DNA from 2 places in the Janthinobacterium sp. PAMC25594 genome. Region 2 is predicted to be linked to the other one. Evidence: predicted binding sites of a transcription regulator. Region 2 holds the regulator's gene; the other holds the start of a gene.
The links. The regulator FNR, encoded in region 2, switches genes on or off when oxygen is low (the NO sensors DNR and NnrR bind a similar motif). The targets are predictions, from matches to a motif close to TTGATNNNNATCAA.
Positions count from the first base shown of each region.

Region 1: cydD (thiol reductant ABC exporter subunit CydD) is a predicted target of FNR. The motif match lies at 984-997, and genes of this name have one in related genera.

Region 1 is NZ_CP080377.1:1,354,651-1,358,427, reverse strand. Features, by position in the region: gene KY494_RS29625 (PEP-CTERM sorting domain-containing protein) at 1-95, opposite strand, end outside; gene KY494_RS05925 (GbsR/MarR family transcriptional regulator) at 372-944, opposite strand; gene cydD (thiol reductant ABC exporter subunit CydD) at 1,062-2,756, shown strand; gene KY494_RS05915 (amino acid ABC transporter ATP-binding/permease protein) at 2,753-3,777, shown strand, end outside.
Region 2 is NZ_CP080377.1:3,996,015-3,999,791, reverse strand. Features, by position in the region: gene ccoG (cytochrome c oxidase accessory protein CcoG) at 1-545, shown strand, start outside; gene KY494_RS17985 (FixH family protein) at 692-1,216, shown strand; gene fnr (fumarate/nitrate reduction transcriptional regulator Fnr) at 1,220-1,978, opposite strand; gene KY494_RS17975 (response regulator) at 2,218-3,777, shown strand, end outside.

The DNA of each region.
Region 1 (3,777 bases), 2.6 Mb from region 2:
ACGTCGATCCATGTGGCAGCCTGTGCCAGGCCCCCAAGGGCCGTCAGGGCGGCCAGCATGGATGCCTGTATGGCAACGCTTGTTATGCTTTTCATCAAAATCCCCTTTATTTTATTGAAGGCATTTCACGGCTTCAGGGTGCGCGCCATCCTGTCAGGGAGGTCATTTTGTCGCCCGATCGCCTTTGCGTGAGTACGCATATGCAAGCTTAGTCTCGATGCAAATCAATACAATTTAAATAATTCTATTGATTTATTTGATAATATCGCATACGCCTATTTATGGCTGTGCTAGCGAGAATGCTCGCGGCGATCAGAAACGGCGTGAGAGGACACGCCGCTTGGTGCCAGAGGGGGAGGCAGGAGGAGGGTTCAGTCGTTGTTGTTGCTGACGCCAAACAGACGGTCCTTGGCGTTGAGCAATTTTTGCACCTTGGCGCCCATTTTCATCAGCTGCGCCATCGATTCGGGCGACAGGCGCTGCAAGTCGTCGAACCAGGTGTTGGCCAGGTCGACCAATTCATACATTTCGCGCATGCGCTCCTGCGCATACTGGTCCACGGGTTCCGTGGCCGGCGCCAGCAGCGATTCGCGCAGCACCGTCAGGGTGGGCGCCACTTCGCGGCGGCGGCGTTCGGCGGCCACCACGCGGAAGATTTGCCACACATCGCCCAGGGACGAAAAATACTCGCGCCGGTCACCAGGGATGCGCGACTGGCGGATCAAGCCCCAGCCCTGCAATTCCTTCAAGCCAATGCTCACGTTCGAGCGTGAAAAACTCAGGTGTTCCGCGATTTCGTCCGCGTGCAAAGGATGCTCCGCGACAAACAACAAGGCGTACACTTGTCCCACCGTACGGTTAAAGCCCCAGCGGCTGCCCATCTCGCCGAAATGGCTGACAAAGGTCAGGATCAGCGGCGTCATGTGGATATTTTGAGTTTTCATAATTATCTGAATTTTTTCACGCCACACCCGCAGGGTCAATTGATATATGTCATGTTTCGCAGTATTATACAAAAAATCGAATTTACAGAAAATTCTGAAAACTCAAAAAGTATAGAGATGCCGACCACGCCACTGTCTTTGCCCCGCTTTATCCTCCCCCGCGCCGCCAGCCTGGCGCAAGGCGGCGCCGCCTTGTTGTGGCTGCCACAAGCGGCCTTGCTGGCCTGGGCCGTGCAAGCCATGCTCGATGGTGCACCGTGGCGCGCGGCCCTGTTGCCGGCCGCTGGCGTGCTGCTGCTGGGCGTGCTGCGCGCCGGCTGCGAAGCGTGGGGCGCGCGGCGCATGTACGCGGCGGCGCGCGCCCATCTGAGCACCTTGCGCGCCCAGGTGGCGCAAGCGCTGGCGCAGCGTTCGCCGCTGGACCGCCAGCGCGCGCAGTCGGGTCAGGCGGCCAGCGTCATCGCCGAACAGGCCGAAGCCATCGTGCCGTATCTGGTGCGCTACAGGCCGGCGCGCTGGAAAGTGCTCACCGTGCCGCTCGTGATCCTCGCCGTCGTAACGCCGCTGTCGTGGATCGCCGCCTTGATCCTGCTCATCGCCGCGCCCCTGATTCCCGTCTTCATGGCCCTGGTGGGCATGGGCGCGCAAGTGGCCAGCCGCGCGCAGATGGTGGAAATGGGCAGCATGAACGCCTTTCTATTGGACCGCCTGCGCGGCCTGGCCACCCTGCGCGCGCTCGACGCCGTCGACGCCACGGCGGAACGCCTGGACGCCTCGTCGCAATCCGTGCGCCGGCGCACGATGGTGGTGCTGCGCATCGCCTTTTTGTCGTCCGCCGTGCTGGAACTGTTTTCCGCGCTGGGGGTGGCCATGGTGGCGGCGTTTATCGGGTTCTCCTTGCTGGGCAGCATCAATTTCGGCACCTGGGGCCGCGAACTGACGCTGGGGCAGGGCTTGTTCATCCTGCTGCTGGCGCCCGCGTTTTTTGAACCCTTGCGCGAACTGGCCGCCGTCTGGCACGACAAGGCGGCCGGCGAAGCGGGCCTGGCCGGCCTGCATGACCTGGCGGGCGAGGGCGTCGCCCTGCCTGGTGCCGGCGTGGAAGTTGCCGCCGTTTCCGCCGCCGCCATGGCGGTGGCAGCGCCGCCCGCCATCGACATCCGTGAACTGCGCTTTGCCCATCCCGGCGAAGCGCCCGTGTTCGACGGCTTTGACTTGAGCGTGCGCGCCGGCGAACACGTGGCCCTGCTGGGCGCCAGCGGCGCCGGCAAGACCACCTTGCTATCCTTGCTGGCCGGCTTGCTGCCCGCCAGCGATGGCGAGATCCGCATCGGCGGCGTGCGCCTGACCGACAGCAGCGTCAATACCTTGCGCCAGCGCATGGCGTGGATGGGCCAGCGTCCCCACGTGTTTGCCGCGTCCGTCCGCCAGAATGTGACCCTGGGCCGCCTCGGTGCGAACGCGGCGCAGGTGACGCAGGCGCTGCACCTGGCCGACCTGGCTAGCGTGGCGCAGGCGCAGCCGGCCATCATGCTCAGCGATGGCGGCCAGGGCTTGTCCGGCGGCGAAGCCGTGCGCCTGGCCTTGGCCCGCGTGGCCCTGCACCCGCATGCCGATTTGCTGCTGGTCGATGAACCGACGGCCCACCTGGACAGCGAAACGGCGGCGCGCGTGACGGACGCCTTGCTGGCACTGGCCAAGGGCAAGACGATGCTCGTCGCCACGCATGACCCCGTGCTGGCTGGCCGGCTGCAGCGCACGGTGCAGGTCGATGTCCGGGCGCAGGAGCACGAACAGGAACAGCCGGCATGAAAACTTCCCTCATATCGAACACCGTCCTGCGGCAATTGCTGCTGGCGCAACCCGGCAAGCTGATCGGGGGCGCCTTGCTGGCGGCCCTGACGGCGGTGGCCGGCATGGCCTTGTTGGGCTTGTCCGGCTGGTTTATTACCGCCACCTCGATTGCCGGCCTGCATGCCTCCACGGCCGTGCTGTTCGACGTGTTCGGCCCGTCGGCCGGCATCCGCCTGCTGGCCATCGGCCGCACGGGCTCGCGCTATGCGGAGCGGCTCGTCACGCACGACGCCACGTTCGCTGCGCTGGCCAGCATCCGCGTGCAACTGTTCCGCGGCTGGACGCGCCCGGAAGCGGCCAGCCGCCTGCTGCGCCAGCCCGCCAAGCTGCTGTTTCGCCTGACGGCCGATATCGACGCGCTCGAAGCGCTGTATTTGCGCCTGCTGGTGCCTGCCTTCACGGCGCTGTGCGCGGCCCTGCTGGCCGGCTTGGCGCTGGGCGTGATGCAGTGGCAGCTGGGCCTGGGCCTGGCCGCGTGGCTGCTGGTCGCCGGTGGCGGCATCAGCTGGCTCGTGGCGCAGCGTGCCCGCCGTCCCGCCATCGTGCGCTCGCGCGCCATCGAAAAATTGCGTTCCGGCACCATCGACCTGGTGGCTGGCCAGACGGATTTGGTGATGGCAGGCCGCATCGATGCCCAGTGCGCCGCGCTGGGGCATATCGACCGCTCGCTGGCGCAAGCCGATTTCGCCCTGCTGCGCCTGGAGACGGCGGCCGGCGCCGCGTATGGCGTGGCTGGCAGCGCGACCCTGGCAGGGGTGCTGCTGGCCGTGGCGGCGCTGGTGCAGCAGCAGGTGCTGAACGTGCCGCTGGCGGCGCTGGCCTTGCTGATCGCCCTGACGGCCGTGGAACCGTTTGCGGGCTTGCGCCGTGGTGCGCTGGAAGCGGGCCGCATGCTGCTGGCCATGCGCCGCCTGGCGCCGCGCCTCGATGGAGAAGATGTACCTCCGCCGCCCGTCGACGCCGCACCGGGCTTGCGCCT
Region 2 (3,777 bases):
GCTGCGCCGCCTGCGTCGATGCCTGCAATACCGTGATGGACAAGGTCGAGCGGCCACGGGGACTGGTACGCTACAGTACCGACCATGCGATGGAAAACAACTTCAATTCGAAGCAGATACGCCAGCGCGCCATGCGCCCGCGCGTCTTGATCTACACTTCCATCCTGGCCCTGATCATCATCGCCGTGTGTACCTCGCTGGCCCTGCGCACGCCCCTGAAAATGGACGTGATCCGCGACCGCGGTTCGATGGGACGCGAAGTGGAAGACGGCATGATCGAAAACGTCTACCGCCTGCAGATCATGAACACGTCCGAGCAAACCCAGCATTTCAAAATCAGCGCTTCCGGCTTGCCGGGCCTGACCTTGCTGACGCGCGAAGAGGTGACCTTGCAGCCGACGGAAACGCTGGGCTGGCCGATCCGCCTGCGCGTGCCGCACGGCGTGGGAGAAAAGGGGTCGAACAAGATTGCGATCGAATTGCACTCGCTGGACGACCCATCGCTGCATGTGCGTGAAAGCGCGGTCTTCATCGTGCCGCGGTGATGTTGATTCGGGGTCGGACCCTCTGGGTCCGACCCCGGTATTTCGCCGTAGGGGTATCATCAATCATGCGTTAGGGTCACTTGATTTTCAACCCGGAAGCAAAAGCTGGGGTCAGACCCACAGGGTCCGCCCCCAAGGAGAACAAAATGTCCGACAGTCTGAAACTGCAACCTCCCGTTGCACCGTGGTACAAGCATCGCTGGCCTTGGCTGCTGATGATCGGTCCCGGCCTGTCCGTGGTCGTCGGCAGCTGCATGGCGTATATCGCGTTTACGCAGCCCGATGCGCTGGTGGTAGGTGATTATTACAAGCAGGGCAAGGCGATCAACCAGGACTTGCGGCGCGACACGATCGCCAGCGACCTGGCGATGGATACCAGCCTGTCCTATGATGTGGCGTCAGCGCGCCTCAGTGGTTCCGTGCACAGCTTCGGCAAGGCTTATCAGGGTCCGTTGCAGCTGCATCTGGCGCATGCGACCCTGCCGGAAAAGGATATCAAGCTGCTGGTGCAGCCCGATGCGGCCGGCAATTTTTCCGTAGCGCTGCCGATGCTCGAACGCAGCCGCTGGCAAGTACTGGTGGAAAACGACAAACGCGAGTGGCGCCTGTCCGGCATCTGGACCTGGCCGCTGCAGCGCAGCATCGCGCTGCACGCCGATGAAGAGCTGTAAGCCTTATTTGCAGACGTCGGTACCGGCCGTAATGGCCTTCAGTTTGGCCGGCTGCAAGATCTCGATCTCGCGGTTGGAGACGCGCAGCCAGCCTTCCTTCTTGAATTTCGACAATAAACGGCTGACGCTCTCGATGGTCAGCCCCAGGTAATTGCCGATTTCCTCGCGCGACATGCGCAGCTGAAATTTGCTGGCCGAATAGCCGCGCGCTTCATAGCGCGAGGCCAGGTTGACGATAAAGGCGGCAAAACGCTGGGTCGCCTGCATATTGCCCAGCAACAGCATGACGCTTTGTTCGCGCGTGATTTCCTGGCTCATCATGCGATGGAAATGGCGCAGCAGGGTCGGCATATTGCCCAGCAATTGTTCCAGGCTGGAAAAAGGAATTTCACACACTTCGCTGTCTTCCAGCGCCACCGCATTACAGTGGTGGCGGTCGGCGCTGATGGCATCCATGCCCAGCAGTTCGCCAGCCATCTGGAAACCCGTCACCTGCTCTTCGCCGCCCGGATTGATCTGGTACGTCTTGAAGTGCCCCAGGCGGATCGCGTACAGGTTCTGGAACGAGTCGCCGATGCGGAACAGCGAGGCACCGCGCACGATCTTGCGGCGGCGGCCGATGATCTGGTCCAGCCTGTCCATGTCGCCCACATCGAGGCCCATTGGCAGGCACAATTGATGCATGCTGCAGGTCGAGCATCGCGCACGCAACGCTTCCACGGTCACTGTGGGCATGGTGGGAGTGAGTAGCGCTTCAGTCATGTCGGTACCTTTTAGAAAATGCAACAACAAGTTTACTGCATACAGGGTTGCCGTGTGCCAATTTCACCGCATTTCCGCTGAATAAACGACGTTCTGACTTTGATTATATGGCAACATCGTCAAAAGCCCATGCGGGGAGGGCAATTTGCGCGGTGGCGCTTGCCAAGCTGGGGCATTGATAGGAAAATTCCTGACAGCATTATCTGCCGCCTGTGCCGCCCGGTACTGAAAAGGAAATCATGAAGCCACTCGGCATCAAAGTAAAAGTCGCGCTGGCCACCAGCCTGACCTCGATCGCCATGATCGCGCTGGTCACCATGATCCAGCTGCAGCACATGCGCGCCGACTTCACCCGAGTACTGCTGAGCCAGCAATCTGCCCTGATCACCCGTACCGCTGCCGAACTCGACGACAAGCTGGGCATGCTGCTGCAGATCGTCACGCTGACGGCCAGGCAGCAGCCGCCGGAATTGATCGGCCAGCCCGCCCAATTGCGCGAATACTATTCGCGCCGCGCGATGCTGGTGCTGTTCGACGACGTGCTGGTGCTCGATGCGCACGGCGCCGTCGTGGCCGACATGCCGCTGGTCACGGGCCGCATCGGCATCAACGTGGCCGAGCGCGAATATTTCCAGACCGTCTTGCGCACGCGCCAGCCCATGATCACCGAGCCGATGCTGGGCAAATCGAGCGGCATGCCCATCGTGCAGATGGTCGCGCCCGTGCTCACGGCCGATGGCCAGGTGGCCGGCGTGGTGATCGGCGTGCTGCGCCTGTACAAGGACAACCTGCTGGGACGCCTGCGTTCGGAAAAGATCGGCAAGAGCGGCTATTACTTCATCCTCACGCGCGGCGCCGTGCCGCGTTACGTGCTGCACCCCGATACCGACCGCTTGCTGCAGCCACGCCAGCCGAACGCCAACCTGACGACGACCCAGCTGCTGAAGAACGATAGCGAAGGCAGCATGGTCAGCACCAACAGCCGCGGCATCACGGCCGTCAACAGCTTCAAGCGCCTGAAATCGGTGAACTGGCTGCTGGCCGCCTCGCTGCCCCTCGACGATGCCTTCGAACCGTTCGATGGCGTGCTGTACCGGCTGGTGCTGTGGAGCACCCTCGCCTCGCTGCTGGCCGCAGCCGTTCTGGGCTGGGTCACCGTGCGCCTGCTGTCGCCGCTGGTACGCCTGCGCGACACCCTGCGGGCGCTGCACACCAGCGGCAGCCGCTTCACCCCCGTGCCGGTGCAGCAGCGCGACGAGATCGGCGAACTGACGGAAGCGTTCAACGGCCTGATGAGCGAACGCGACCGCCTGCAGCAGGAACTCGAATCGCGCGCGGCGGAACTGGAACAGGAGCGCGACCGGGCCGAGGCGGCCAACCGGGCGAAGAGCGATTTCGTGGCCAACATGAGCCATGAAATCCGCACGCCCCTCAATGCCGTGCTGGGCATGGTGTACTTATTGGGCAATACCAGGCTCGATACGGAACAGCGCAAGTATCTGACCATGGTGCGCGTGGCGGGCCAGTCGCTGCTGGGCATCCTCAACGACGTGCTCGACTATTCGAAGATCGAGGCGCGCCGCATGGAATTGTCGCCCGTCGAATTCGACCTCGACGAAGTCATGAACACGCTGGCCACGACGATGACCATGAATGCGGGTGAAAAGGAGCTGGAACTGGCCATCGCCGTCGAGCCCGACGTGCCGCGCCGCCTGGTGGGCGATGCCCAGCGCCTGCAGCAGATCCTCGTCAATTTGGCCGGCAACGCCATCAAGTTCACCGAGAGCGGCGAAGTGGTG